4 regions of the Streptomyces sp. NPDC006655 genome follow, and region 1 is predicted to be linked to each of the others. Evidence: riboswitches for the same ligand, from Rfam matches in the RefSeq annotation. Region 1 holds a riboswitch; each other region holds the start of a gene.
The links. A riboswitch is a leader RNA that binds a small molecule or an ion and turns the genes downstream of it on or off. The one in region 1 is predicted to bind cyclic di-AMP.

Region 1 (7,381 bases):
CGCCCTGCCGTCGCCCAGGAGCCCGCGCAGCTGCTCGATGTCACCCTCGCGGACCATCGTCCAGAACTCGGCGCCGTGCGCCGGATCGCTCAGCGGCAGGTTCACGTACCGCACGCCGGGCAGCTCGACGTCCGGCCCCTCCAGCTTCTGGTCCGCCGCGTTGCGGAAGTCGAAGATCGTGTGCAGCCCGAGGGAGGCGAGGAACTCCGCGTCCTGCTCGGTCGCGTGCGCGAGGTGCCCGCTGCGGAACAGCACGCCGTGCCGCACCCGGCGCCCGTCCACGGTCGGCAGGCCGCCCACGTCACGGAAGTTGCGCACACCGGCCAGCTCGGGCTCGGTGGACGGGACCTGCTGCGTCACGGGGGCTCCTCCCGGCCGGCCCCGTCGGCGCGGCTCGTCGACGGGCACTGCGTCGACCATACGACATCGGTTTCCACAGGCAATGAGTTGTCCACAGACGTTGCCTCCGGGGCCTGCGGCCCTTGATGATGTTGGGGCTTGAGCGGATCTGTTGGCACCTGTGTGAGGTTTCTCGATGGTGGACATCGCCGAAAACGGTCGTACCTGGCTCCTGTCGGGCCCCGGCAGCAGCTACGCGCTGCATCTGACGGAGGCCGGCGAACTGCTTCACCTGCATTGGGGGCCCCGCATCCGGCTCGCCGACGCCGAGTCCCTCAGCCCCCGGGTGCTGCCCGGCTACTGGCCCTTCGAGTCCCCGCTCGACGGCCGTGAGGAGTACCCCGTCGAGGGCGGCCCCCGCTTCGTACGCCCCGCGCTGTCGGTGCGCACTGAAGAGCGCCGCGGCACGGAGTGGGCCTTCGAGTCGTACGAGACGGCGGGCGACGCCGGCGACGAGGAACTGCGCCTGCGCTTCCGGGACGACGGGATCGTGATCACCCTGCACTACCGGATGCGCGGCGACGTCGTCGAGCGCTGGGTGACCGTCGGCAACGAGGGGCACGCGCCCGTGGAACTGCTGCGCGCCGACGCGGCGACCTGGACGCTGCCCGACCGCGAGGGCTGGCGGCTCTCCCAGCTGCACGGCCGCTGGGCCGCCGAGTCCCGGCTGGTCAGCACCCCGCTCACATACGGCGAGAAGGTCATCGGCAGCCGTCGCGGCCACACCGGCCACCAGCACCTGCCCTGGGTCGCCCTGGACACCGACGCCACCGAGGACCACGGGGAGGTCTGGGGCTGCGCCCTCGGCTGGTCCGGGTCCTGGCGGATCGCCGTCGCCCAGCTCCCCGACGCGCGCGTGCAGATCACCGGCGGCGCCGGCTACGACGACTCGGGCCTGCTGATGCTGGCCGAGGGCGAGTCGTACACCAGTCCCGTGTTCGCGGCCCTGTGGTCCGACGGCGGCTTCGGCGGGGCGAGCCGTGCCTGGCACGCCTACCAGCGGGCGCACGTCATCCCCGACGCGGACCGGGACCGGCCGGTGCTGTTCAACTCGTGGGAGGCGACCACCTTCGACATCTCCGAGGAGCAGCAGGCCACCCTCGCCCGGCGGGCCGCCGCGATCGGCGTCGAGCTGTTCGTGGTGGACGACGGCTGGTTCGGCGCCCGCACCTCCGACCGCGCCGGCCTCGGCGACTGGACGCCCAACCCGGACCGGTTCCCGAAGGGTCTGGGGCCCCTCGCCGAGTACGTGCACGCGCTCGGCATGCAGTTCGGCATCTGGGTCGAGCCCGAGATGGTCAACCCGGACAGCGAGCTGTACCGGGCGCACCCCGACTGGGTGCAGTACCAGCAGGGCCGGAAGCGGACGGAGCTGCGCAACCAGCTCGTCCTCAACCTCGCCCGCGAGGACGTCCGGGAGTACCTCTGGGAGCAGCTCGACGCCCTGCTGTCCAGCGCGCCCATCGACTACGTCAAGTGGGACTTCAACCGCTGCTTCACCGACGCGGGCTGGCCGGGCGAGCCCTACCCGCAGCGCCTGTGGGTGGACCACGTGCGCGGTCTGTACGCCCTGCTCGACCGGATCCGCGCGGCCCACCCGGACGTCGCCATCGAGTCCTGCTCCGGCGGCGGCGGCCGGATCGACCTCGGCATCATGAGCCGTACCGACGAGGTGTGGACCTCCGACAACACGGACCCGCTGGACCGGCTCGCCATCCAGCACGGCTTCAGTCAGATCCACCCCGCCCGGGTGATGTCCGCCTGGGTCACCGACAGTCCGAACCACCAGCTCAACGGCCGGGTCAGCTCGCTGCGTTTCCGGTTCGTCAGCTCCATGGCCGGGGCGCTCGGGGTCGGCGGCGACCTCTCGAAGTGGACCGAGGAGGAACTCTCCGAGGCCGGCCACTGGGTGGAGCTCTACAAGGAGATCCGGCCGCTGGTGCAGCGCGGCGAGCAGTTCCGGCTGCGGCCGCCGGCCGGCGGACTCAGTGCGGTGCAGTACACGCTCGGCGACGAGACCGCCGTCCTCGCCTGGCTCCAGGCGCAGAGCTACGGCGAGCCGGTGCCGGCGCTCCGGCTCAAGGGTCTCGACCCGGAGGCGTCGTACGAATGCCGCGAAACGGGCGAAGTGCACCGAGGGGCCGTCCTGTTGCACCACGGGCTGCACGCGGGGCTCAAGGGCGACCTGGATGCCACGGTCATCCGACTCCGCCGCATCTGATCCTTCTGTCCGAATTGGCGCTTTAATTGCAACTCGCTCTGGAATATGGGGACGTGGCGTGACGTGCGTGAGGAGCGTCATATTCGTGACCGACCGTCGCGCGTCATGTCCACGTAATGGAGGCGCTTCGCAAGGGATTTACGGGACCGGGAAAGGTCGGAATTCACGGAGGGTGACCGGGAATTCCGGTAACGGATCAAGCGGAACCGGGAGGGCGGGAACCGTTCGCTTGTCCGGGTGCGTCCTGCTCGCTTACGTTCGCCACGCATCCGGACGGAACGCCGAATCCTGCCGCCGCCCGGAGTCCCCACACACTCACCCGTGCCCGGCAGGAGCGGGGGACCCACCAGGCAAGACCGCCTGTTCCGGTTCCCGGGACAGGCCAGGGGTGCAGTCACGCCTTCCGGCGTGGCCGGGCAGCTCCAGCCCGAACCCGACAGCTCACCTCGCAGGCGCCGGAGAGGAACGCGCCATGCCCGCGAGGGGTAAGCACCGCCGCCCGAAGACCCAGCGTCTCACCCGTTCGATGGCCGTCGCTGGAACCGGCGGCGCCGCGCTGGCCCTGCCGCTCATGGGGGCCACCGGCGCCCACGCGGCCACCGCGCAGTCCGTCTCCGCGAAGGCCCCGCAGTCGCTGCCGGCCGTCGCCGAGGCGGCGCCGGAGAAGGCGACCGTGCGGACGTCCGCCGCCGGGCTTTCCGCGCAGCGCACGTACACCGTGGTGCCCGGCGACTGCCTCTCGGAGATCGCGCGTGACCAGCACATCAGCGGGGGCTGGCACCGGCTCTACGCCGACAACCGGCGGGCCGTCGGCGACAACCCCTCGCTGATCCACCCCGGCCTCGAACTCGGGCTCGGTGGCCGCGGCGCCACGACGACTGGTGCCACGACGACCGGTGCCACGACGACCGGTGCCGCGGACTCCGGAGCCCGGCCCGAGGCGCAGTCCTCCACCTCGTCCTCTGCGGCCACCCCGTCCGTGCCGTCCACCCCGTCCACCCCGGACGCCTCGACGGCGGCCGCCTCCGGGTACGTCCTCCCGGTCAGCGGCGCCACCGTCGGCACCGGCTACCACGTGCCGGGCTCCATGTGGTCCAGCGGGTACCACACCGGCGTCGACTTCGTCGTGCCCACCGGCACCCCCGTCAAGGCCGTCGGCGCGGGCACGGTCGTCACGGCCGGCTGGGGCGGCGCCTACGGCAACCAGGTCGTCATCCGGCTCGCCGACGGTCACTACGCGCAGTACGGCCACCTCTCCGCGCTCTCCGTCTCGGTCGGCCAGACCGTGACCGCGGGCCAGCAGGTCGGCCTCTCCGGCGCGACCGGCAACGTGACCGGCCCGCACCTGCACTTCGAGATCCGTACCACCCCCGACTACGGCTCGGACGTGGACCCGGTCGCCTACCTCCGCTCGAAGGGCCTCGCCGTCGGCTGAGGGGCCCCACCGGTCCGACACGCACTCCGAGGGCCGGACCCACGAGTCCGGGGATCATCCCGTCAACGTCGCTGACCAGGCCCTTATTCCTGGCTTGGCACAGTATTTAAAAGTGTCTTATCTCACCGATCGTCAACCCCTTATTACGGTCGCGTAGGTCACAGTCAAAGGTGAATCATGATCCGATGTGGCAGACGATTCGAAGAGTGACAACGCATCAGTGATCGGGTCGTACGTGGCGCTGGGGGACAGCTTCAGCGAGGGCGTCGGCGACCCGGGCCCCGACGGGTCGTTCGTCGGCTGGGCCGACCGGTTCGCGGTACTGCTGTCGGACCGGCGCCCCGAGGGCGACTTCGAGTACACCAACCTCGCCGTACGCGGGAAACTGCTCGACCAGATCGTGGCGGACCAGGTGCCCAAGGCCCTGGAACTCGCCCCGGACCTGGTCTCCTTCTGCGCCGGCGGCAACGACATCATCCGCCCCGGCACGGACCCGGACGAGGTGGCCGAGCGGTTCGAGCGGGCCGTGGTCCGGCTGACCGGGGCCATCGGTACGGTCATGGTGACCACCGGCTTCGACACCCGTAACGTGCCCGTCCTCAAACACCTGCGCGGCAAGATCGCCACCTACAACGGTCATGTGCGGGCGATCGCCGACCGGTACGGCTGCCCGGTGCTGGACCTGTGGTCCCTGAAGACCGTGCAGGACCGGCGGGCCTGGGACGACGACCGGCTGCACCTCTCTCCCGAGGGGCACACGCGCGTGGCGCTGCGGGCCGGTCAGGTGCTCGGCGTCGAGATCCCCGCGGACCCCGACCAGCCCTGGCCGCCGCTGCCGCCCCGCGGCACCCTCGAGATCCGTCGCGACGACGTGCACTGGGCCCGCGAGTACCTGGTCCCGTGGATCGGGCGACGGCTGCGCGGCGAGTCCTCGGGCGACCACGTCATGGCCAAGGGCGCGCTCTCGCCGGACGACATCAAGATGCGGATCGCCTCCGTGGCCTGAGGCGTGCGCCCGCGCGGCGGGCAAGGAGACGGCGGCTCTGGGGGGCCGCCCTCACCGCCCCGCGGGCAGCCCCAGTTCACGGGCCAGCGCCTCGTCGGCCCACTCCTGCGCTCGGGAGCGCGGTACGGCGCCCGGGTAGGAGGTGAGCTGGACGGCGAGCCCGTCGAGCAGGGCCGTCAGCCGCAGGGCCGAGGCCATCGGGTCGGGGCACCGGAACTCACCGGCGGCCACCCCTTCGGCGATGACCTCGGCGAGCGCGGCCTTCCACTCCTGGTCCAGACTCCTGGTCACGTCCCGCAGAGCGGGTTCGCGCAGTGCCGCCGCCCAGCCCTCGATCCACAGCCGCCACCCCTTGGCCTGCCCGGTCGGCGCGTACCAGCGCACCGCCGCCCGCAGCCGGCGCAGCGCCGACGTCCGGCGGCCGAGCAGCCGGCGCAGATGTGCGAGATCGCCCTCGGCGGCATGGGTGAAGGCGGCGGCGACCAGCTTCTCCTTGGTCGAGAAGTGGTACAGCACCAGAGCGTTGCTCACGCCGAGAGCCGACGCGACATCGGCGATCCGCACCGCCGCCACGCCCCGCGCCTCGATCTGCTCGACGGCGGCCCGCAGCAGCTCCTCGCGCCGCTCGGCCACACTCAACCGCACTCTCGCCACGCGGTCACCCTAATCGGTCGTCCCACCACCCGCGTCGCGGTCTCAGGACAGCGGCAGCCGCATGAGCGTCAGGTCCAGCCAGCGGCCGAACTTGGTGCCCACCTCCCGGACCGTGCCGGCGTGCTCGAAGCCGAACCGCTCGTGCAGCCGGACGGACGGGGCGTTCCGGGCCTCGATGCCGGCGACCATCACGTGGTGGCCCGCCTCGCGTGCCCCGGCGATCAGCGCGGCCAGCAGCGCGGAGCCGATGCCGAGTCCCTGGCTGCCCTCGCGCACGTAGACGGAGTCCTCCACCGTGTGCCGGTAGCCGTCCAGGGGGCGCCACGGTCCGTAGACCGCGAATCCGGCCACCTCGCCCGGAGCGCAGGCGACCTCGGCCACGAGCGCCGAACCGCGTTCCAGGTGCGTGGCGAACCAGGCCGCTCCCTCGGCCGGGGTCTGCGGGGTGTCGGTCCACAGGGCGGTCGAGTGCTCGATCGCGTGGTTGCGGATCGCCCGCACCGCCTCCGCGTCACCGGGCCGCGCCGGCCGGACCGTCACCACCGGGTCTCTCTCGTATAGTGGATTCATGTCCAACATAGTAGATCCGGGGGCGGACGCCCTGGTGGCGAGGATCGCGGCCCGGGTCCGCACCGAACGGGAACGGCGCCGCTGGACCCTGGCGCAGCTGGCGGACGCGTCCGGCGTGTCCGCTGCGATGATCAGCCGGATCGAACGGGGCGAGAGCAGCCCCACCGCCGTCGTCCTCGGCAAGCTGTCCGCCGCCTTCCGGCTCGGCGTCGCCTCCCTGCTCGCCCTCGCCGAGGGCGAGCCGGACGCGGTGGCCGACACGGCGGGTGTACGGCGCGGCGCGGACGCGGCCGAGTGGCAGGACCCCGGCACCGGCTACCGGCGCCGTCAGATCACCGGCCCGCGCTTCCCGGCGGAGATCGCCGAGATCCGGCTGCCCGCCGGAGCCCGCGTCCCGTATCCGGCGGCGGCCTTCGCCTTCGTACGACAGCTCGTCTGGGTCCTCGACGGACGGCTGACCTTCCATGACGGCGACACCGTCCACGAACTCGGCACCGGCGACACCGTCGAACTCGGCGCCCCCGCCGACCGCGTCTTCGCCAACACCACCGCCACCGAATGCCGTTACGCGGTGGTCCTCACCCGCGACACCCGGCCGTGAGCCGCCCGCCGCCGCACGGCTCCCCGACCCGGGACCCGTGCGCCGTCGGCCGTCAGCGGTACCAGTCGAACCGTTCCGCGATCACCGGCAGCCGGTCGGTCACCAGCGCGTGCGCGGCGGCCCGCGGCGTGGTGCCGTCGGACTCCGCACGGTCCAGCATCAGTCCCACCAGGGCCCGCATCGAGCGCCGGAGATGGGCGAACGCCTCGTCGGCGTCCGGCCCGATGTCGCCGAACAGGGTCCACCACCACCAGGCGTTGGTGCCCGAGTTGACCACCACGTCCGGCAGAACGGTCACCCCGCGCGCGATGAGCCGTTCCTCCGCCTCGGGCAGCACCGGCATGTTGGCCGCCTCGACGACCCACCGGGCGGTGACCAGGTGCTCGTTGGCCGGGTCGATCGCGTACGACACCGCGGCGGGCACCAACACCTCCGCGTCCGTGGCGAGCCAGGCGTCGCCCGGCAGTTCGAGGTCGCCGGGGCGCAGCACCGCGC
Region 2 (7,381 bases), on a different contig from region 1:
GGTGCGCTCGGCGGGTGTGGCGTAACCGGCGGACCACGCGGCGGCGGTGATGTGCGGGACACGGTCGGCGGCCAGGGCGCGGTAGATCACCGTGCCCTCCGGGTGCTGTTCCTCCCAGGTCTTCCGGAAGGCGGCCGTGACCGACCAGGACGCGGACGCTTCGTCCGGGAACACGGACGAGTCGATGTGCAGCAACGTGGCCATGGAGTTTTCCAGGGGGCCGGAGGCGAGGAGCCGGGGCTGGGGGATTCGTGGCCTCAATCGTTTCACACGATACGGTATCGAATGATACTGTTGTGCGTGTGAAGGAGGGGGTCCCGATGAGAGACGAAGGCGGGAGACCATGGACGTCTACGAGGCGGCCACGAGCCGACGAGCGGTACGTCGATTCACCGACCGGCCTGTCCCGAGGGAGGCGCTGGAGCGCGTGCTGTCCGCCGCGGCCTACGCGCCGTCCGGATCGAACATCCAGCCCTGGCACACCTACGTGCTGACCGGTGCACCGCTGGCCGAACTCAAGAAACGCGCCGGCGAGCGCCTGGCCGCGGGTGATCACTGGGACGTGCCGGAGTACGAGATGTACCCACCCGAACTGCACTCTCCGTACCGCGAGCGGCGATCCGCGTTCGGTGAGCAGCGCTACGGTGCACTCGGCATCGCGCGTGAGGATCTGGAGTCGCGTCAGAGGGCCGCTGCCGCGAACTGGGACTGCTTCGGCGCGCCCGCCGCCCTGTTCTGCTACATCGACAGAGGCATGGGTTCGCCCCAATGGGCCGACATCGGCATGTATCTGCAGACCGTCATGCTGCTGCTCCGTGCCGAAGGGCTGCACAGCTGCCCGCAGATGGCCTGGGCGAAGTACCACAGGACTGTCGCGGAAGTCCTGTCACCCCCCGAAGGGCTCATCCTCTTCTGCGGCGTGTCGATCGGGTTCGAAGACGTCACGGCTGGTGAAGCCCGGACAGGCAGGGCGCCGCTCGACGAGACGGTCACGTTCGTCGACGGTCTCTGACGCCGCCTCCCTGGGGATCAACGGCCGTTTCATGCCGCCCCACATAGCCGCGCATATGCAATATTGCGCATGATTCAGACGAAAGGTGTGTCATGAAGATCGCAGTAATCGGCGGTACCGGACTGATCGGGTCGCAGGTCGTCAAGGACCTGAACGCCGCCGGACACGAGGCGGTACCGCACTCGAAGTCGACCGGGGTCGACATCATCAGCGGCGAGGGTTTGGACGAGGCGGTGGCGGGAGCCGACGTCGTCGTCAACCTGACGAACTCCCCGACCTTCGACGAAGCCTCCCTGGCCTTCTTCCAGACCTCGATGGACAACCTCCTGGCCGCGGCCCACAACGGTGGCGTCGGCCACTTCGTCATCCTCTCGATCGTCGGCGTGGACCAGGTGCCGGAGCTGGACTACTACCGCGCCAAGGCTCTTCAGGAGAAGGTCCTCGCAGCCGGGCCGATCCCCTACTCGATCGTCCGGGCCACGCAGTTCATGGAGTTCATGGAACCGGCGATGTCCTGGACCGCCGACGCCGACACCGTCCGGCTGCCCGCCACGCCCCTCCAGCCCATCGCCGCCAAGGACGTGGCCGCCGCGGTGGCGGAGGTCGCGGCCGGCGCCCCGCTCAACGGCATCCGCAACATCGCCGGCCCCGAGATCTTCGCCCTGGACGAGCTGGGCCGGATCACCCTGTCCCACAAAGGCGACAACCGCACCGTCGTCACCGACCCCACCGCCGGCATGTTCGCCGTCGTCAAGGGCGACGCCCTCACCGACAAGAGCGCCCATCTCGCCCCCACTCGATACGCCAACTGGCTCTCCTGACACCCCGCTGACACCCCGCCGCATCCTGTGCGGTCCCCGATCCTCGGTCGGACGGAGAGCGGGGGACTCGCCTGCACCGCCACGGACACCGGCCCTTGACCGTCTGGGCGGCACCCGGTTCGACTTCGGCCCCGGGCGGCGGCCGGTAAGGGCTTGCTATGGGAGTGATCGGCCCTGACGGCCGTGTTCCGGGCTTCGCCCGAGTTCACCGTCTTCAGCGGCCGCAACGGGATCGGTCGTACGGACCCCGAACAGGTGCCGTACCCCGTTGCGTTGGCGCCGGCGCATCCGGCCGGGTGCGGCTCAGCCCGCGGTGAGCTCCGTCAGTTCCGCCAGGGGCAGGGTGTGCTGGGTGTGCAGGACCTTGGCGCGCAGGTAGCGGACGTTGTGGGCGGTGCTGAAGACCCCGGTCGGGACGCGGTCGCGGACGGTGACGCCGAGGGTGCGCAACTGCTCGGCCTTGTCGGGGTTGTTGGAGAGCAGGTCCAGCTCCCCGTGGCCGAGGGCCTGGAGCATCTGGGCGGCGGCGGTGTAGTCGCGGGCGTCCTCGGGCAGACCGAGGGCGGCGTTCGCCTCGTAGGTGTCGAGGCCCTGGTCCTGGAGGGCGTACGCGTCGAGCTTGTTGTAGAGGCCGATGCCGCGCCCCTCCTGGCGCAGGTAGAGCAGGACGCCGCCGCGCTCGGCGATGCGTTCGACGGCCTCGCGCAGCTGGGGTCCGCAGTCGCAGCGGGCCGAGCCGAAGACGTCGCCGGTGAGGCACTCGGAATGCAGGCGGACCAGCGGGAGGGTGCCCGGTGCGGGCTCGCCCAGGACGACGGCGACGTGCTCCTGACCGTCGGTCAGGCCGTGGAAGGTGACGAGTTCGGCGTTGACGCTGTAGCCGTCGGTGAAGCGCAGCGGGACCCGGACACGGGCGCGCTGGGTGGCGGCGGGGAAGTCGGTCATCGGGGTCTCCAGTGTCCGGGTGCAGGACGGCTGTCCCGTGCGGGACGCGTGCTCCTGCTTCAGATTTGAAGCAGATCCACGGCTGGAACCATACCCCATGCTTTAAATTTGAAGCAACAAGTTTTCGGGCGGCCCGCGAAATCGAGGTTCACGAACCGGAACACGGCGACGACGAGCGCCGCCGCCACGGCACCTCGTCGGAGGTCGGCCGTGGCTTCTCGGCACCCTCCAGTGCCCGCGCGATCACGGAGCTGATCTCCTCCAGCTGCGTGACCTGCTCCTCGGAGAGGTGGTCGAACACCGCCGCGCGCACCGTTTCCACGTGCCCGGGCGCCGTGCGCTCCAGGGCCGCCATGCCCTTGTCCGTCAGGATCGCGAAACTGCTCCGCTTGTCCCACTGGCAGTCCTCGCGCCGGATCAGCCCGTCCTTCTCCAGCCGGGTCACGGCGTAGGTCAGCCGGCTGCGGGTGATCTTGGACCTGGCGGCGAGATCGGTCATCCGCAGCTTGCGCTCCGGTTCCTCGGAGAGGTTGGCCAGAATGCCGTAGTAGAGGTGCGGCATGCCGGCGTCCTGCTGGAGCTGGCGGTCGATCGCGTCCTCCAGGAGGTTGGTCGCCGCCATGAACGCGCGCCAGGCGCGCTGCTCCTTCGACGTGAGCCAGCGAGTCGTCATGGGACCAGTGTAGGTTTGTTTCAAACTTTAACCAAGCGCCCGGTTCACACCCCGCCGACCGCCGGGAGTGGTCCCGCCCGCCGCCGAGAGTGAGCGCGTCCGATGCCGTACCCCCACGTCCTGCTGTCCGCCGCCGTCTCCCTGGACGGCTACCTCGACGACACCGGCCCCGAACGGCTGCTGCTCTCCTCGCCGGCCGACTTCGACCGGGTCGACGAGGTGCGGGCCGGCTCCGACGCCATCCTGATCGGCGCCGGCACGATCCGCGCGGACAACCCGCGGCTCCTGGTGTACTCCGAGGCCCGCCGCGCCGCCCGGATCGCCGCCGGCCGGCCCGAGTACCCCCTCAAGGTCACCGTCACCGCGACCGGCGACCTCGACCCGGACGCGAAGTTCTGGCACACGGGCGGCGACAAGCTCGTCTGCACGACCGACTCGGGCGCGGAGCGGGCGGCCGCCCTGGGCATCGCCGCCGACATCGTCCCGCTGGGCCCCGTGCTCGACTGGCCCGCGCTGCTGACCCACCTCCACGACGTCCGCGGTGTGGACCGCCTGATGGTGGAGGGCGGCGGCACCGTCCACACCCAGCTGCTCCAGCAGGGCCTGGCCGACGAGCTCCAGCTGGTCCTCGCCCCGGTCTTCGTGGGCGAGCCGAAGGCGCCCCGCCTGTTCGGCCCCGGCGGCTACCAGGCCGGGCGGCTGCGCCTGCTGGAGACCCGCCGTATCGAGGACGTCGTCCTGATGCGCTACGAGCCCACCGCCCCCGGCGTGGGCGGCTCGGTGTCCGCCGCCGACCGCCACTGGCTGCGGCTCGCGTGCGAGCTGGCGGCCCAGTGCCCGCCCTCGCAGACGGCGTTCAGCGTCGGCGCGGTGGTGGTCGCCGCCGACGGCACGGAGCTGGCCCGCGGCCACTCCCGGGAGGCGGGCGACCCGGTGGCCCACGCGGAGGAGGCGGCCCTCGCCAAGATCCCCCCGGCCGACCCCCGGCTGGTCACGGCCACCGTCTACACCAGCCTGGAGCCCTGCACCCACCGCGCCTCCCGTCCCCACCCCTGCGCGGAGCTGATTCTCGGCGCGGGGGTGCGCCGGGTGGTCACGGCCTGGCGTGAACCGGACACGTTCGTGCGGGCGGCGGACGGGACGGGGATGCTGCGGGAGCAGGGGGTGTCGGTGGTGGTCCTGGCCGAGTACGAGGCCATGGCCAAGGCGCCGAACGCGCACCTGGGAACACCCCTCGCCTAGGGCCTGCGCGCGGGGTGCTCGTAACCCGTGTGACTCGCACTCCTCGGATGACGTATGCTGGTGTCACCGACGCGGGGTGGAGCAGCTCGGTAGCTCGCTGGGCTCATAACCCAGAGGTCGCAGGTTCAAATCCTGTCCCCGCTACTGAACCTCAGGGCCGGAATCCAGATCACGGATTCCGGCCCTGAGGCGTGTCCGGGCGCGAGTTTCTTGAAAGCGTGGTCAACTCGACCGTTTTTGGCCGGTCGTGGCAGGTAAGTCCATCCTGCGGAAGCTTAATGATCAAGGCGAATGGCTTGGAATCTTACCGCCGGGTCTATTAACGTTCGATAACGCAGCGCGGTCGTCCCAGCCGTCACCCGAGATGGCTCCGTGCGCACGCGCCGAATCCCGTCAAGGGAACCGGGGAACCACCACCTTGGGGTGAATCGCACGGCTGCCGCCGAGTACGAATCGGCCGGTATACGCGCGTAGGAGACCTTCCCGCTCCGAACCCGTCAGCTAACCCGGTAGGCGGCGGAAGGAAAGGAGTGCGCCCGCGTGGCGTCCAACCGGCCTGCTCCGACAGCCCCGTTCGTGCCCAGCCAGCGGCAGCCCGACACCTTCGGTTACGGCACCTACCGCACCGACGAGGGCCCCTGGGAGGAGTGGAACCCCACCGAGGAGTCCCTCGCCCCCGAGCGCGGCCGGCACCGGATCGCCAAGCAGCGCGGCGGCGGACTCGCCCGCAGCTCCACGGTCCTCGGCGTCGGCGTCATCGCCGCCGTCGGCGCGGGCGGCATGGCCAGCGCCAACACCGGCCACCCGCCGGTCTCCATCTCCCTGCCGGACCTGCCCTCCGTCGCCTCCCTGCTGGGCGACGGGGGCGGCCACCACGCCACGCAGACGGCGCTGAGCAGCGTCACCACGACGACCGCCACGGACGGGGACTCCTCCTCCGACGCCGGCGAGGCGCTGCGCAGCCGCATCATCGCCCAGGCCGAGCGGCAGCAGAACCAGCTGGACACCAAGGCGAGCGCCAAGGCCGTGGCCGCCGCCGACACGGCGGTCGCCGCCGCGGAGGCCAAGGCGGAACAGGCCGCGGCCGCCAAGGCCGGCGCCGCCAAGGAGAAGGCGGTTGCCGCCGCCAAGCAGAAGGCCGAGCAGGCCCGGATCGCGGCGCTGGCCAAGCAGTACACGCTGCCCGTCGTGTCGTACACGATCACCGGCACCTTCGGCCAGGCCGGCTCCATGTGGTCCTCCGGGTACCACACCGGCCTCGACTTCGCCGCCCCTACCGGCACGCTGATCAAGGCGGTCCACGGCGGCACGATCACCGAGGCGGGCTGGGCCGGCTCCTACGGCTACCGCACGATCCTCACCCTGGACGACGGCACCGAACTCTGGTTCTGCCACCAGTCGTCGATCGGCGTCAAGGTCGGCCAGAAGGTCGCCACCGGCGACGTCATCGGCCGCGTGGGCGCCACCGGCAACGTCACCGGCCCGCACCTCCACCTCGAGGTCCACCCCGGTGGCCAGCCCACCGGTATCGACCCGATGACCTGGCTGCGCGGCAAGGGCCTCAACCCCTGACGCACCCCACCGGCCCCGGCGGGCCTTCCGCTTTTACGAGAACTTCGTATTGCGTGGGATGGCCCGCCTGCCGCGCCGCGTTGGAATGAAGCATGACTGCTTCTTCCGCATCCCCGGTCCTCCGTAAGCTCGGCGCCTCCGACCTGGAGGTCTTCCCGCTCGCCCTCGGCGGCAACGTCTTCGGCTGGACCGCCGACGAGGTCACCTCCTTCGCCGTCCTCGACGCGTACACGGCCGCGGGCGGCAACTTCGTCGACACCGCCGACTCCTACAGCGCCTGGATCGAGGGCAACCAGGGCGGCGAGTCCGAGACGATCATCGGCAAGTGGCTCAAGGCACGCGGCAACCGCGACGACGTGGTCGTCGCGACGAAGGTCAGCCAGCACCCCGAGTACGAGGGTCTGTCGGCCGCCAACATCAAGGCCGCCGCCGACGCGTCCCTGCGCCGCCTCGACACCGACCACATCGACCTCTACTACACCCACTTCGACAGGCCCGAGGTGCCGGTCGAGGAGATCATCGGGGCGCTGGACGAACTGGTGCGGGCCGGCAAGGTCCGGCACATCGCCGCGTCCAACATCAGCGCCGAGCGGCTCCAGGAGTCCCTGGACTTCTCCGACCGCGAGGGCCTGGCCCGGTACGTCGCCCTCCAGCCGCACTACAACCTGGTCTCCCGCGACACCTACGAGGGCCCCCTCCAGGACCTGGCCTCCCGCACCGGCCTCGCCGCGGTCCCGTACTTCGCCCTCGCGTCCGGTTTCCTCACCGGCAAGTACCGCCCCGGCACGACGGTCGACAGCGCCCGGGCGGGCCGCGCCGCCCAGTACCTGGAGTCCGAGCGCGGCCAGCGGGTCCTGGTGGCCCTGGACGAGATCGCCGAGGCCCACGCGGCGCCCGTCCCGACGGTCGCCCTCGCCTGGCTGGCGGCCCAGCCCACCGTCACGGCCCCCATCGCCTCGGCCCGCACGGTGGAACAGCTCCCGGCTCTCCTGGCGGTGGCGGACCTGACCCTGACGGAGGAGGAACTGCAGAAGCTGACGCGGGCTTCGGCCTGACGGCGACGGCGACGGCGACGGAGGGGGCCGGGGCGGCGGAGGCGGGGCGGTGACCCGGCTG
Region 3 (7,381 bases), on a different contig from region 1:
TGGCGGCGGAGGTCCGGCGGACGCTGCAGTGGCTGGGGCAGGTGCGCGGCTAGCCCCACCGCGCCTGATAGGTTGCCGTCCGTTTTCCTCAGGACTTTCTTGCATAGTGCACACACAGGGGTGGGATCCGGTATGTCCAGCCATCGCCAGTCGAAGAAGCGCAGATACATCACCTGGGGCGTCGCGGGCGCCGCCGTCGCCGCCGGAGCCGGGATAACCGCCCAGACCTCCATGGCCGCCACCACCTGGCCCGCCCAGAAGACGTTCACCGGCCGCGCCTTCGACACCTGCGCCGCGCCCTCCCTCGCCGCGATGAAAGCCTGGAACACCGGCTTCTACGGCGCCGCCGCCGTCTACATCGGCGGCAAGAACCGCGGCTGCAACCAGCCCAACCTCACCGCCTCCTGGGTCAAGTCCGTCTCCACGCTCGGCTGGAAGCTCGTCCCGCTCTACGTCGGCTCCCAGCCGTCCTGCGGATCCGGCGGCTCCGTGAAGATCAGCGCCTCCACCGCGGCCGCCGTGGGCACGTCCGAGGCGGACGACGCCGTGGCCAAGGCCGCCGCCCTCGGGATGAAGGCAGGCAGCCCGATCTACCTCGACATGGAGGCGTACGACACGACGAACACGTCGTGCAACAACGCCGTGCTGACGTACGTCCGCGCCTTCGACAAGGAACTGCGCGCCAAGACCTACCGCGCGGGCCTCTACGGCTTCACCAGCTCCAGCGCCAAGGCGATCGCGAACGCCACGGACAAGACGGACCTGCCGGGCAACCTCTGGTACGCGCTGTGGGACAAGCAGAACACCACCACCGCGGACTGGCCGTTCGGCTCGACCCAGTTCACCGGGCACAGCCGGGCGCACCAGTACATGGTCAACAGCAAGGAGAGCCGCGGCGGTTACACGATCACCGTGGACCGCGACGCGTGGGACGCCCCGGTGGCGATCACGGGCTGAGCCCGGTTCACGGGGAGGGACGACCCGCAAACCCTTCCGGGGGGTGGCGCGGCGGTGCCGGATGCGTGTGTGAATCGTTGGTCGAATGGGTTGGCCAGAGCCTGCCCACTGCCTACCATCGATCACCGCAAGACCTTGTGCACCGTCGCACAATCTCCTCGGGAGGCCTCCTTGCACCGCCGCCGTCGCACCGCGCTCGTCCTGTCCGCCGCGATCGCCGCCGCGGCCCCCCTCCTCACCGCCTGCTCGGGCGGCGCGCACCCGGGCGCGGCGGCCGTCGTCGGCGGGCAGCGGATCACCGTCGCGCAGCTGGAGAACCGCGTGAACGAGGTGCGCCGGGCCCAGCGGGCCGCGGTGCCGGACCAGGCGCAGTACCAGCAGGTCCTCTCCGCCACCAGCAGCCTCACCCGGGACACCCTCTACAACATGGTCCTCGACCGGGTGCTGCACCGGGCCGCCCAGGACGCGGGCGTCACCGTCTCCCGCAAGGACGTCGAGGAGATGCGCGCCCGCCTGGAACGGCAGGCGGGCGGCGCCAAGGCGCTCCAGGCCGCCTGGCTGCAGAAGTACGGCATCGCCCCCCGGCAGCTGGACGACAACCTCCGCTTCCAGGTGGAGGCCAACAAGCTCGCCCAGGTCCTCGGCACCGACACCTCGCAGCCCGCCTTCTGGAAGGCCCTCTCCCGGGCCTCCGAGGAACTCCACGTCGACCTCAACCCGCGCTACGGCGCCTGGGACGTCCAGAAGAGCAGCCGGGTGGACGCCAAGACACCGTGGGTACGGGAGGTCACCTCGGCGGGGACCCGGGTGTCGGCGTAGGGCGGCCGACACCCGGGCGAGATGGCGGTCATACGATCTCTTGATCACTCTGGGGCTGTGGACAAAGCGCGAGGTCGGCGACGGCCGTGCGTTACGTTCGGAGCGTGAACACCACCAGCCCCGAACCCCCCACCCCGGAAACCGGCACCGGCACCGACCCCGGCCGCATCGTCCTGCTCACCACCAGCCACCGGGTCGCGCCCGGCCTGCTGTCCTGGCCCGCCTGGCAGGCACTGCGCACCGCGGACCGCGTGCTGTGCGCCGACGGCGCGCATCCGCAGCTGCCCTACCTGCGGGAGGCCGGGACGGCCGTGGACGAGGCCGCCCCCACCGCCGGGGAACTGGTCGACGCCTGCGCCGGCGGCCGCACCGTGGTGGTCGTCGCGACGGGCGAGGGCGAACCCGCTCTCACCGACGGCCTGGCCCGCCTCGCCGGCTCCGGCCGGGTCCGGATGCCCGAGCTGGAGCTGCTCCCCGCCTCCTACGACCTGCCGGGCGCCCGCCTGCTCGACCTCGTCCAGGTCATGGACCGCATCCGCGAGGAGTGCCCCTGGTCCTCCCGCAAGACCCACGAGGGCCTGGCGAAGTACGCCATCGAGGAGGCCTACGAACTGGTCGAGGCGATCGAGGCCGGCGACCGCGACGAACTGCGCGAGGAACTGGGCGACGTCCTCCTCCAGGTCGTCTTCCACGCACGGATAGCGGAGGAGGACCCCGAGGCCCCGTTCTCGGTGGACGACGTGGCCGGCGGCATCGTCGCCAAGCTCATCCACCGCCACCCGCACGTCTTCGGCGACGAGACCGCGTCGACGCCGGAGGAGGTCAAGGAGCACTGGCTGCGGACCAAGGCGGCGGAGAAGCAGCGGAAGTCGGTGACCGACGGCGTCCCCCTCGGCCAGCCCGGCCTCGCCCTCGCCGCCAAACTCACCTCCCGCGTCCGCACCGCGGGCCTGGACGTCCCCCTCCCGACGGGCGAGGGCATCGGCTACGAACTCCTGGCCCTGGCCGCCCGCGCCGAGACGGAGGGCGTGGACCCGGAAGCAGCCCTCAGAGCAGCGGCCCGCACGTACCGGGACGCGATCAGGCGGACCGAGGGGCAGGACTGAGGCGTGACCGGCCGGCCCCCTCGGGACACCACCGCCCCGGAACTCTTCACCTGGGAGTTCGCCACCGATCCGTATCCCGCCTACGCCTGGCTCCGCGAGCACGCCCCCGTGCACCGGGCCACCCTGCCCAGCGGGGTGGAGGCCTGGCTGGTCACGCGGTACGGCGACGCCAGGCAGGCGCTCGCCGATCCGCGGCTCAGCAAGAACCCGGCGCATCACGACGAGCCCGCGCACGCCAAGGGCAAGACCGGGATCCCCGGCGAGCGCAAGGCCGAGTTGATGACACACCTGCTGAACATCGACCCGCCGGACCACACCCGGCTGCGGCGGCTGGTCAGCAAGGCGTTCACACCACGTCGGGTGGCCGAGTTCGCGCCCCGGGTGCAGGAGCTGGCGGACGGGCTCATCGACGGCTTCGCGGACCGTGGATCCGCCGACCTCATCCACGAGTTCGCCTTTCCGCTCCCCATCTACGCCATCTGCGATCTGCTCGGCGTCCCCCGCGAGGACCAGGACGACTTCCGGGACTGGGCGGGCATGATGATCCGTCACGGCGGGGGACCCCGCGGCGGTGTCGCGCGGTCCGTGAAGAAGATGCGCGGGTATCTGGCCGAGCTGATCCATCGCAAGCGGGAGGCGCTGCCCGCCGAGCCGGACCCCGCGGAGGACCTGATCTCCGGGCTCATCCGGGCCTCGGACCACGGCGAGCACCTCACCGAGAACGAGGCCGCCGCCATGGCCTTCATCCTGCTGTTCGCAGGTTTCGAGACCACGGTCAACCTCGTGGGCAACGGCACGTACGCCCTGCTCACCCACCCCGAGCAGCGGGCTCGCCTGCAGGACTCCCTGGCCGCGGGAGAGCGTGGCCTCCTGGAGACCGGAGTCGAGGAACTGCTGCGCTTCGACGGGCCGGTGGAGCTGGCCACCTGGCGGTTCGCCACCGAGCCGCTCGTCATCGGCGGGCAGCACATCGGGGCCGGCGACCCGGTCCTCGTCGTACTCGCCGCCGCGGACCGGGACCCGGAGCGGTTCGCCGAACCAGACACGCTCGACCTCTCACGGCGGGACAACCAGCACCTCGGGTACGGCCACGGCATCCACTACTGCCTCGGCGCCCCACTCGCCAGGCTGGAGGGGCAGACCGCGCTCGCCACCCTGTTCACCCGCCTTCCGGACCTGCGACTCGCCGCGGAAGAGCGGGAGTTGCGGTGGCGTGGCGGGCTCATCATGCGCGGGCTGCGGACGCTCCCCGTGGAGTTCACACCTGGTGGGTGAGGGACCCCCACGGACCGAAGGTGACCAGCGCTCAAGTCTGTGATCTTCACGTGATCTGCGCGGCATTAACTTGTGACAAGTGATCGTCTGCCGATACGTTCACCCATCAGCGCGGCGCCCCTGCGGGACCCGTCGCGCAGGTCACCGCTGTCGCTCGAAAGGTTTCCGCATGCTCTCCGGGAACGGTCGTCACCGTCGCCCCCGTCAGGCTCCGGCTCTCCTCGTCGCGGCGGGGGTGACCGGCTCCGCCATCGCCATCCCGCTGCTGGGTGCGGCGAGCGCGAACGCGGCCGACGGCACCACCTGGGACAAGGTGGCCGAGTGCGAGAGCGCCGGCTCCTGGAGCATGGACAGCGGCAACGGCTACTACGGCGGACTGCAGATGTCCCAGGACGACTGGGACAAGTACGGCGGTACGGACTACGCCGCCACGCCCGACCAGGCGAGCCGTTCGCAGCAGATCGCGGTCGCCGAGAAGATACTCGCGGAACAGGGCACCAAGCCCTGGCGGACCTGTGCCCTGCTGGCCGGGCTCTCGTCGGACGACACCTCGGTGAAGGTGGACACGGGCCTCGGCGGATCGGATGGTTCGTCCGGTTCCTCCGGTTCTGTCGACTCGTCCTCCGGGTTGTCGGACTCGTCCTCCGCGAGCGACTCCGGCGACTCGGGCGCGTCGTCCGCGACGAAGGGCTCCGGGGCCGAATCCGCGTCCCCCGCTCCGAGTTCCGGCGCGAGCGACGCTTCCAAGGCGCCCGTTCCCGGCAAGTCCGACGGTGCCGGCAAGGCGGCGGGGTCGACGCCTTCCGCCTCCGCCCCCTCGAAGGCGAGCGAGAACCCGGTGATCCCGGACGCCGGTGACGACTCGGACAATTCATGGCAGACCGGCAGCTCTTGGAGCCTGGTCGACACGGGCGCCGTCAGCGGTGGCGGCAAGCACCGCGGTGACTCGGCGGACGAAACCGTGACAAACGGTCAGAAGGTCGCGTCCGCCGGCCGTCATGCCTCCGCAGACGCCGGCACCTACACCGTCCGCGACGGCGACACCCTCGCCTCCATCGCCGACTCCCTTGGCCTCGACGGCGGGTGGCGCGCGCTCTATGCGGCGAACAAGGCGGACATCGGCACCGACCCGAACGACATCGCCCCCGGTCAGACCCTGAAACTCGACAGCTAAACGGGCCAAAAGCGGCGGGAGTTGACGTCCTGCTTCGGGGCGATTGTCCGTTTTGGTGAAAGTGTGGGATGAGTCTCAGAAGCCCTGATCATCTTTGAAATTCGCCTGATCGTCTGTTTACGGTCAAGGCCGCTCGTCACCACGAGCCCCGGCTGTCGCAACGCCGAGTCCTGCCAGCGGCCGCCCGGGAACAGTCGTCGCGTCAAGCGCCGTAGGCAGGAGCGGGGGACCCAAGGTAAGCGCCGGGTCCGGCAGTTGAGCCCTCAGGGGCCTCACGGCCGAAAGGCCGCCGGAACCGGCTAGGGGTGGAGCCGCGCGTCTCGCGAGAGCGGGCCGTGCGGCCGGGCAACTCAACCGGCCCGAACCCGACAGCTCACCTCGCAGGCGTCGGTGAGGGGATCTTCCATGCTGTTTTCCGGCAAGGGCAAGCACCGTCGTCCGTCCAAGGCCGTCCGCGCCATCGCCGTCGCCGGCGTCACCGGTGCCGCCGTCGCCGCCCCGCTGATGGCAGCCGGCGGAGCCTCCGCCGCCACCGCCTCCGAGTGGGACACCGTCGCCCAGTGCGAGTCCGGCGGCAACTGGTCCATCAACACCGGCAACGGCTACTACGGCGGTCTGCAGTTCTCCGCCTCCACCTGGGCCGCGTACGGCGGCACCGCCTACGCCCCGCAGGCCAACCAGGCCACCAAGGGGCAGCAGATCCAGATCGCCGAGAAGGTCCTCGCCGCCCAGGGCAAGGGCGCCTGGCCGGTCTGCGGCAAGGGCCTGTCCGGCGCCGCCTACACCGGCGGCAGCTCCAGCTCCAGCTCGTCCGGCTCCAGCTCCAGCGGCTCGTCGAGCAGCGGCAGCGCCGGCACGAGCAGCCGTGCGACCGACACCCAGACGGCCTCCCGCTCCGCCGAGCGCCCGGCCGCCAAGAAGACCGTCACCACCCCGACCGGCAAGAAGGTCAAGAAGGGCGACGGCGAGTACAAGGTCGTCAAGGGTGACACCCTCAGCTCGATCGCCGAGAAGCACAAGGTGAAGGGTGGCTGGCAGGCGCTGTTCAAGCTGAACAAGGACATCGTCGACGACGCCGACTTCATCTACCCGGGTCAGCAGCTGCACCTGAAGTAAGGCACCCCCGTCCCCCACGGGCCCCCGCTCCGGCGCGTTTTCCCCCGAACGCGCCGGAGCGGGGTTTCTCTTTGCGGTCGCGCTCCTTGACCCGCTCTTCTCCCGTTCTTCATCGGGACCCCCCTTTGTTCCGCGCATGAACAATGAGTACCGTCAGGGTGTCCACGGGCCGGTCGGTCGACCGGCTGACGGCCCTGGGCCGGTTAGGCTCTAGTCGCAAGGCTGAGCAAGGGCCGACCAGGTCCGCGTGCGCCCCGCACAACCAGCGTCACATCCCAAGAAGGAGATGCTCGTGCCGTCCATCGACGTCGTCGTAGCCCGGGAAATCCTGGACTCCCGAGGCAACCCCACGGTCGAGGTCGAGGTCGGCCTCGACGACGGCAGCACGGGTCGTGCCGCCGTCCCGTCCGGCGCCTCCACCGGCGCCTTCGAGGCCATCGAGCTCCGTGACGGCGACCCCAACCGCTACCTCGGCAAGGGCGTCGAGAAGGCCGTCCTCGCCGTGATCGAGCAGATCGGCCCGGAGCTGGTCGGCTACGACGCCACCGAGCAGCGCCTGATCGACCAGGCGATGTTCGACCTGGACGCCACCGACAACAAGGGCTCGCTCGGCGCCAACGCCATCCTCGGCGTCTCCCTCGCCGTCGCGCACGCCGCCTCCGAGGCGTCCGACCTGCCGCTGTTCCGCTACCTGGGCGGCCCGAACGCGCACCTGCTGCCGGTGCCGATGATGAACATCCTCAACGGCGGCTCGCACGCGGACTCCAACGTGGACATCCAGGAGTTCATGATCGCCCCGATCGGCGCGGAGTCCTTCTCGGAGGCGCTGCGCTGGGGTGCCGAGGTCTACCACACCCTCAAGAAGGTCCTGAAGGCCAAGGGTCTGTCCACCGGCCTCGGCGACGAGGGCGGCTTCGCCCCGAACCTGGAGTCC
Region 4 (7,381 bases), on a different contig from region 1:
AGCGGAATCTCCGCCCTGACGTATGTACGTCCTGTACATTTCTTACAGTCTGCTCAGCCGTCGAGACGCCCAGCCGCGAGGAAGTGGTATCGCCATGACCCGACCGTCCGCCCGTTACGTCCTGCCCGAGTTCACCGAACGCACCACCGCCGGGCAACGCACCCTGGACCCGTACTCCAAGCTGCTGGAGGAGCGGATCGTCTTCCTGGGCGCCCCCGTCGACGAGACCTCGGCCAACGACGTGCTGGCGCAGCTCATGTACCTGGAGTACGCGGCTCCGGAGCGGGACATCTCGCTGTACATCAACTCCCCGGGCGGGTCGTTCAGCGCGATGGCCGCGATCTACGACACGCTCCGGTACGTCACCTGCGAGGTGGCGACCGTCTGCCTGGGTCAGGCCGGGGCCTCGGCCGCGGTGCTGCTCGCGGCCGGCACCCCGGGCAAACGCTCGGTGCTGCCCGGCGCCCGCATCGTGCTGCAGCAACCGGCGCTGCCGGAACCGGTGCGGGGGCAGCCGAGTGATCTGCTCATCCAGGCGGCCGAGTGGGAACGGACCCGCGGGATGGTGGAGGAGATGCTCGTCCGGCACACCGGGCGCACCCCCGAGCAGGTCCAGCGGGATCTGGAGCGGGACCTGGTCCTGGACGCGCCGGGGGCGGTGGCGTACGGGCTGGCGGACCGGGTGATGCCCACGCACAGGCCCCCGCTCGGCCGGCCGCACGCGGGGTGAGCCGCCGATGCTGCCACCGGAGCTGCCGCCGCTGCCCGCGCTGACCCGCGCGGAGGGCGAGCTGATCGACCGTTACCTGGACGTGGTCGATCTGCTGGGCCGTATCAACCCGGCGCAGAACGAGGACACCTACCGCGGTCTGCGCGCCGCGCAGGCGCTGGTGCGCGCGGCGTCCGAGCTGCGCGACGCCCTGGCCCTGATGCATCGACGGGGCGAGACGGAGCTGCACGGGGACACGCTGGCACGGGCGTTGCGGGTGCTCGACGGCGAGCGCCGGACCGCTCGCGTCGCACTCCCGCCCGACTGCGTACGGTGACCTCCGCAGGACTCCGGTCCGATGCGTCGACGCCACGCCCGGACCGGAGTTGAAACGACCCAAAGGGGTTACCGCCGTTCGGCGGAGTGTGGCGTGGTTTTACCTGACCGAAAAAGCCGCTCGACTCGCCTGCGCCATGGTGGTCGTGGAGGGCTTCGACGCAGGTCCGGGGCTACGCAGGGGAGTTGACGGATAATCGAACACAGAGCTGTCCACCCGAACGGGTGGGTGGTGAGTAACCCCACAAATCCCCGATTCCGTTGGGATTTTCGGACACGAGTGCGTGAAGATCCCGTCTGACGACAAGCCCCCGCCACCACGGCGGGGCGGTCCGGGCGGACGCCGAGTCCTGCCGCCGCCCGGATGACGTCGACAGCAGTGCATCGGCAGGAGTGGAGGACCCAAGCACGACGGGTCGCCGGCACGGTCACGCCATGACCGGACCGAGCAGCCCTTGGGGTGAAGCCGTGGCAACGCGGCCGGGCAACTTCGCCAGCCCGAATCCGACAGGTCATCCTTCACAGGCGGCTGACGAAGGGTTGCGCATGACTGCGCTCAATCGTGTTCCGTCGCTCATGGCTCGGGCCGGTACGGCCTCGGCGCTGACGATCGCCGCCGTGGGCGGCTCGATCGTGATCCCTGGTGTCGCCTCCGACGCCTCGGCCGCCACGCTGGCGACGAAGGCACTGCAGGTCGCTGCCTCGAAAAAGGGCTCACCCTACCGGTGGGGCGCCACCGGACCGAACAGGTTCGACTGCTCCGGGCTCACGCTGTACTCGTTCAAGAAGGCGGGCAAGACCCTGCCGCGAACGGCGGCCCAGCAGTACAACAAGACCCGTCACATCTCGGCCGGCAGCCGCAAGGCCGGGGACCTGGTCTTCTTCCACTCGGGTTCCAGCGTGTACCACGTCGGCATCTACGCCGGGAAGGGAAAGATCTGGCACGCCCCGAAGACCGGGGACGTGGTGAAGCTCCAGAAGATCTGGACGAAGAGCGTCTGGTACGGCCGGGTCAGCTGACCCCGCCGCGCACCGGCCGGCGGGAGCCCAGGGCTACGGCTCCTGCTGGCCGACCGCGGTGACGGGGTGGGCCGGGACCGTCCAGGGCAGTTCGACGAAGACCGTCTTGCCGCCCTCCCGGGTGGGGCGGACCCGGAGTCTGCCGCCGTACTCGGCGGTGAGCCAGCGGATGATGACCATGCCGCGGCCGTTGTCCTGCTGGACCGCGGCGGGAAGTCTCCTGGGGAAGCGCGGATGACTGTCCGTGACGCCGATGCGCAGGTGCTCGTCACGGTCGAGGACGAGGTCCAGCGTGAAGGTGGGCGACTGCCCGAAGGTGTGCTGCACGGCGTTGGTGGCGAGTTCGGAGACGATGAGGCGGATGGTGTCCGCCGTTTCCGTCTCCGGTGGCAGTCCCCACTCCGCGAGGGTGTCCAGCGCATACGCCCGGGCCGCGGCGACCGAGGCGGGTTCGCTCGGCAGGGTGACGGATGCTTCCAGGTGGTCTGCCATGGCGACGTCGTCCCTTTCCTCGGGACCGGAGTCCGACTTCCTCGGGACCGGGGTCCGGCACGGTGGGGATGGTTCGAGTACGGTCCCGGACTGGTACTTCTCCGCCAGACTGCCATCACGGGGGCGGTCACGGGGAGCGATCCACCAAGATGTGCATATATCTGTCGCTCGAAGCGGTGAACTCTGCGACACCGGACCGTATATGGGCGGCCAGATTGAGTAGGGAGTAGCCCATGCAGAACGGTCCCGCGGTACGCCGCCGGAAACTGGGCACCGAACTGCGCATGCTGCGCACCGGTGCGGGTCTCACGAGCGGCGAGGCCGCCCGCCTGGTGGGCTGGCACCAGTCGAAAGTGAGCCGGATCGAGACCGGCGCCAGCGGTGTGAAACCGGCCGATGTGCGGTTACTCCTCGACGCCTACGGGGTGGCCGAGGGGCAACTGCGCGAGTTGCTCCTGGTATTGGCGGGGTCGGAGGACACCGCGGGGCGACACCACTGGTGGCACGCCTATCGAGGGGTGCTGCCGCCCGCCTACCGGGATTTCATCAGCCTGGAGTCGCAGGCGGGCGCGATGCGCACGCTGGAGACCTCGGTGGTGCCGGGGCTGCTGCAGACCGCCGAGTACGCCCGCGCGGTGACCCGGGCGGCCGCCGACGGGCTCGACGACGAGGCCCTCGACGCGCTGGTGGAGGTACGTCTGGCCAGGCAGGACGTGCTACGGGGCGATCCGCCGCTCAAGCTGAGCGCAGTCCTGGACGAGGCGGTGCTGCGCCGGGAGGTGGGCGGCCCGGGGGTGATGGCCCGCCAGCTGGAGCGGCTGACGGAGGCGGCCCGGTTGCCGCAGGTGCGGCTCCAGGTGCTGCCGTTCGCCGCGGGGGCGCATATCGGCATCACCGGCCCTTTCGTAATCTTCTCATTTCCGCGCACTTCCGATCTGGATGTGGTTGTTCTCGACCAGTTGACGAGTAGCCTCTACCTCGAACGGAAAGAAGACCTCCAGGCCTACGCGGAGGCCTTCAACACCCTTCAGATCCACGCCCTTTCACCCGAGGACTCGTTGGATTACATCGCCGGGATAGGTGACGGCGCGTAAGGAGGCACCATGACTGCACTGCCTCGGAATGTACCTTCAAGTACGGATCTGCCCGGTGTGCGATGGCTGCGCAGCAGCTACAGCACCGGAGCGAACAACTGCGTGGAGACGGCACGGCCGCACTCCGGCCCACCGGCCGGGCTGCTCGCCGTACGCGACTCCAAGCACCCCGCCGGGCCCGCGCTGCTCTTCTCCCCCGAGAGCTGGGCGGGTTTCGTGGCCACGTTCACCGGCTGATCAGCCGGCAACCGATTCCGTATCCGCATGCGCGCAAGGCCCGGCCGTGTCACGCCGACTCATGGTCGTGTCTCGCCGATCACACGTACAGCGCGTTCGATCTCGGCCCCGGAGAGGTCGGCACGGGCGGTCAGCCTGAGCCGTGAGATGCCGTCCGGCACGGAAGGCGGACGGAAACAGCCCACGGCCAGGCCTGCCGACCGGCAGTCGGCCACCCACCGCACGGCCTCCTCCGGGGACGGGGCCCGCACGGAGACCACCGCGGCGTCCGGTCGTACCGCCGACAGGCCCGCGGCGGTCAGCCGTGCGTGCAGTTCGGCGGCCACCTCGCGGGCCCGGGCCGCGCGGGCGGGCTCGCGCCGCAGCAGCCTGAGGGCCGCCAGCGCCGCGCCCGCGGCGGCGGGCGCCAGACCGGTGTCGAAGATGAAGGTCCGCGCCGCGTTCACCAGGTGGTCGATCACCCGGGCGGGCCCCAGCACGGCCCCGCCCTGGCTGCCCAGCGACTTGGACAGGGTCACGGTGACCACCACGTCGTCGGCCCCGGCGAGACGGGCCGCGTACGGCGCGCCCCGCCCGCCGTCCCCGACGACCCCGAGCCCGTGGGCGTCGTCCACGAGCAGTCCGGCGCCGCGCTCCCGGCACGCCTCGGCCAGTGCGGCCAGCGGCGCCGCGTCGCCGTCGACCGAGAACACCGTGTCGGAGACGACCAGCGCGGGCCCCTCGCGCGTGCCGAGCGCCTTGCGCACGGCGTCCGGGTCGGCGTGCCCGACGACCTGCGTGGTCCCCCGCGCCAGCCGGCAGCCGTCGATCAGGGAGGCGTGGTTGAGGGCGTCGGAGACGATCAGGGAGCCGTGCGGGCCGAGCGCCGTGACGGCGGCGAGGTTGGCCGCGTAGCCCGAGGAGAAGACCAGGGCCGCCTCGAACCCGCAGAACCCGGCCAGCTCGCGCTCCAGCTCGGTGTGCAGCTCCGTCGTGCCGGTCACCAGTCGGGAGCCGGTGGAGCCGCCGCCCCACGTCCGGGCGGCCTCGGCCGCGCCCTCGGCGACCTCGGGATGGTGGGCGAGGCCCAGGTAGTCGTTGCTCGCCAGGTCCAGCAGCGGCGAGTCGGCGGGACGGGGGCGCAGGTTCCGTACGAGCCCGGCGCGGCGGCGGAGTTCCGCCTGTTCGTCGATCCAGCCGAACGCCATGGCCCCTCCGGTGCTTTTGTAGGCAATGAACAGACCCTAGCGGGAGCGTCGGCCACCCACTGTGTGGCGATACCCACATGTCGATCTGACAGGGTTGTGCGAACTCTCCTTGGCCCGGAGCAGCCTCGTAGTACAGGATCGGCTCTCATGGACCTGCTGAACACGCTGGTGGACAAGGGGCTTCGGCGCGAGCTGCCGACCCGCGAGGAAGCGCTCGCCGTGCTGGCGACCTCCGACGACGACGTGCTGGACGTGGTGGCCGCGGCGGGCAAGGTGCGCCGGCAGTGGTTCGGCCGGCGCGTGAAACTCAACTACCTGGTCAACCTCAAGTCGGGCCTGTGCCCGGAGGACTGCTCGTACTGCTCGCAGCGCCTCGGCTCCTCGACCGGGATCCTGAAGTACAGCTGGCTCAAACCCGACGAGGCCTCCAGGGCGGCGGCCGCGGGCCTCGCCGGGGGCGCCAAGCGGGTCTGCCTGGTGGCCTCCGGGCGCGGTCCGACCGACCGGGACGTGGACCGGGTCGCCGGCACCATCAAGGCGATCAAGGAGCAGAACGAGGGCGTCGAGGTGTGCGCCTGCCTCGGACTGCTCTCCGACGGTCAGGCGGAGCGGCTGCGCGAGGCGGGCGCGGACGCCTACAACCACAACCTCAACACGTCCGAGGGGACGTACGGGGACATCACGACCACGCACACGTACGCCGACCGGGTGGACACCGTCAACAAGGCGCACGCGGCCGGCCTTTCGGCGTGCTCCGGGCTGATCGCCGGCATGGGCGAGACGGACGAGGACCTGGTCGACGTGGTCTTCTCGCTGCGCGCGCTGGACCCGGACTCGGTGCCGGTCAACTTCCTGATCCCGGTCGAGGGCACTCCGCTGGCCAAGGAGTGGAACCTCACCCCGCAGCGCTGTCTGCGCATCCTGGCGATGGTGCGCTTCGTCTGCCCCGACGTCGAGGTGCGCATCGCGGGCGGCCGTGAGGTGCATCTGCGCACCATGCAGCCGCTGGCCCTGCACCTGGCCAACTCGATCTTCCTCGGCGACTACCTGACCACCGAGGGCCAGGCCGGCCAGGCCGACCTGGAGATGATCGCGGACGCCGGGTTCGTGGTGGAGGGGTCCGACGAGACGACGCTGCCCCGGCACCGGGCCGAGGCCAGGGACGCGGTCCCTGGGTCGCACGCGGACGCCGGGTGCGGGTCGGACGCCGGGTGCGCGTCGGGGTGCGGTTCCCACGAGGGTTCCGGTTCCCACGCGGACGTGTGCGGTACGGCCGTCGCCAACGAGCCCCGCACCGACCTGGTCGCCGTCCGCCGCCGGGGTGCCGGAACGGACCTCGCGCCCAATGCCTGACCTGAGCCTCCCCGAGCTGCTGGAACTGGACCGGCGGCACGTCTGGCATCCGTACGGTCCGATGCCCGGCCGGGCCGAACCGCTCGTCGTGGAGTCGGCGAGCGGGGTCCGGCTGCGGCTCGCGGACGGCTCGGGCGAACTGGTCGACGGCATGTCCTCCTGGTGGTCGGCGATCCACGGCTACAACCACCCCGTGCTCAACGAGGCCGCGCGCGACCAGCTCGGCCGGATGAGCCATGTGATGTTCGGCGGGCTCACCCACGAGCCCGCCGTCCGGCTGGCGAAGCTCCTTGTCGACATGTCTCCGGAGGGTCTCGAGCACGTCTTCCTGGCGGACTCCGGTTCGGTGTCCGTCGAGGTCGCGATCAAGATGTGCCTCCAGCACTGGCGTTCCCTCGGCCGTCCGGCGAAGCAGCGCCTGCTGACCTGGCGCGGCGGCTACCACGGCGACACCTGGCAGCCGATGTCCGTGTGCGACCCCGAGGGCGGGATGCACGAGCTGTGGTCCGGGGTGCTGCCCCGCCAGCTCTTCGCGGACGCGCCCCCGGCGGAGTACGACGAGCGGTACGCCGACCGGCTGCGGTCGATGGTCGAACGGCACGCGCACGAACTGGCCGCGGTGATCGTGGAGCCGGTGGTCCAGGGCGCGGGCGGGATGCGGTTCCACTCCCCCGCCTATCTGCGGGTGCTGCGCGAGGCGTGCGACGCCCACGACGTGCTGCTGGTGTTCGACGAGATCGCGACCGGCTTCGGACGCACGGGGGCGCTGTTCGCGGCGGACCACGCGGCCGTCACGCCGGACGTGATGTGCGTGGGCAAGGCGCTGACCGGCGGTTACCTGACCATGGCGGCGACGCTGTGCACGTCCCGGGTGGCCGAGGGGATCTCGCGGGGCGATGTGCCGGTACTGGCCCACGGGCCCACGTTCATGGGGAATCCGCTCGCCGCTTCCG

Region 2: linked by a shared signal. The riboswitch ahead of AB0958_RS09580 (M23 family metallopeptidase) and the one ahead of AB0958_RS29960 (LysM peptidoglycan-binding domain-containing M23 family metallopeptidase) in region 1 are both predicted to bind cyclic di-AMP.
Region 3: linked by a shared signal. The riboswitch ahead of AB0958_RS10790 (transglycosylase family protein) and the one ahead of AB0958_RS29960 (LysM peptidoglycan-binding domain-containing M23 family metallopeptidase) in region 1 are both predicted to bind cyclic di-AMP.
Region 4: linked by a shared signal. The riboswitch ahead of AB0958_RS33690 (C40 family peptidase) and the one ahead of AB0958_RS29960 (LysM peptidoglycan-binding domain-containing M23 family metallopeptidase) in region 1 are both predicted to bind cyclic di-AMP.

Annotation. Positions count from the first base shown of each region.
Region 1 covers NZ_JBEYJU010000063.1:583-7,963, forward strand. The annotation lists gene AB0958_RS29950 (tyrosine-protein phosphatase) at 1-360, opposite strand, end outside; gene AB0958_RS29955 (alpha-galactosidase) at 536-2,620, shown strand; cyclic di-AMP (ydaO/yuaA leader) riboswitch at 2,927-3,088, shown strand; gene AB0958_RS29960 (LysM peptidoglycan-binding domain-containing M23 family metallopeptidase) at 3,093-4,055, shown strand; gene AB0958_RS29965 (SGNH/GDSL hydrolase family protein) at 4,276-5,061, shown strand; gene AB0958_RS29970 (TetR/AcrR family transcriptional regulator) at 5,113-5,715, opposite strand; gene AB0958_RS29975 (N-acetyltransferase family protein) at 5,758-6,285, opposite strand; gene AB0958_RS29980 (XRE family transcriptional regulator) at 6,284-6,886, shown strand; gene AB0958_RS29985 (Glu/Leu/Phe/Val dehydrogenase dimerization domain-containing protein) at 6,939-7,381, opposite strand, start outside.
Region 2 covers NZ_JBEYJU010000012.1:20,518-27,898, reverse strand. The annotation lists gene AB0958_RS09615 (NAD(P)H-dependent oxidoreductase) at 1-204, opposite strand, end outside; gene AB0958_RS09610 (nitroreductase) at 344-1,012, shown strand; gene AB0958_RS09605 (NAD(P)H-binding protein) at 1,105-1,833, shown strand; gene ribA (GTP cyclohydrolase II) at 2,137-2,778, opposite strand; gene AB0958_RS09595 (MarR family transcriptional regulator) at 2,927-3,451, opposite strand; gene AB0958_RS09590 (dihydrofolate reductase family protein) at 3,554-4,693, shown strand; tRNA gene AB0958_RS09585 (tRNA-Met) at 4,764-4,837, shown strand; cyclic di-AMP (ydaO/yuaA leader) riboswitch at 5,065-5,226, shown strand; gene AB0958_RS09580 (M23 family metallopeptidase) at 5,234-6,265, shown strand; gene AB0958_RS09575 (aldo/keto reductase) at 6,358-7,320, shown strand.
Region 3 covers NZ_JBEYJU010000013.1:111,484-118,864, forward strand. The annotation lists gene AB0958_RS10760 (serine/threonine-protein kinase) at 1-53, shown strand, start outside; gene AB0958_RS10765 (glycoside hydrolase domain-containing protein) at 133-957, shown strand; gene AB0958_RS10770 (SurA N-terminal domain-containing protein) at 1,129-1,776, shown strand; gene AB0958_RS10775 (nucleoside triphosphate pyrophosphohydrolase) at 1,881-2,882, shown strand; gene AB0958_RS10780 (cytochrome P450) at 2,886-4,157, shown strand; gene AB0958_RS10785 (transglycosylase family protein) at 4,327-5,331, shown strand; cyclic di-AMP (ydaO/yuaA leader) riboswitch at 5,529-5,733, shown strand; gene AB0958_RS10790 (transglycosylase family protein) at 5,737-6,447, shown strand; gene eno (phosphopyruvate hydratase) at 6,734-7,381, shown strand, end outside.
Region 4 covers NZ_JBEYJU010000081.1:19,261-26,641, forward strand. The annotation lists gene AB0958_RS33680 (ATP-dependent Clp protease proteolytic subunit) at 95-730, shown strand; gene AB0958_RS33685 (hypothetical protein) at 738-1,046, shown strand; cyclic di-AMP (ydaO/yuaA leader) riboswitch at 1,404-1,588, shown strand; gene AB0958_RS33690 (C40 family peptidase) at 1,592-2,065, shown strand; gene AB0958_RS33695 (ATP-binding protein) at 2,099-2,557, opposite strand; gene AB0958_RS33700 (helix-turn-helix transcriptional regulator) at 2,791-3,651, shown strand; gene AB0958_RS33705 (DUF397 domain-containing protein) at 3,661-3,888, shown strand; gene AB0958_RS33710 (8-amino-7-oxononanoate synthase) at 3,948-5,075, opposite strand; gene bioB (biotin synthase BioB) at 5,223-6,428, shown strand; gene AB0958_RS33720 (adenosylmethionine--8-amino-7-oxononanoate transaminase) at 6,421-7,381, shown strand, end outside.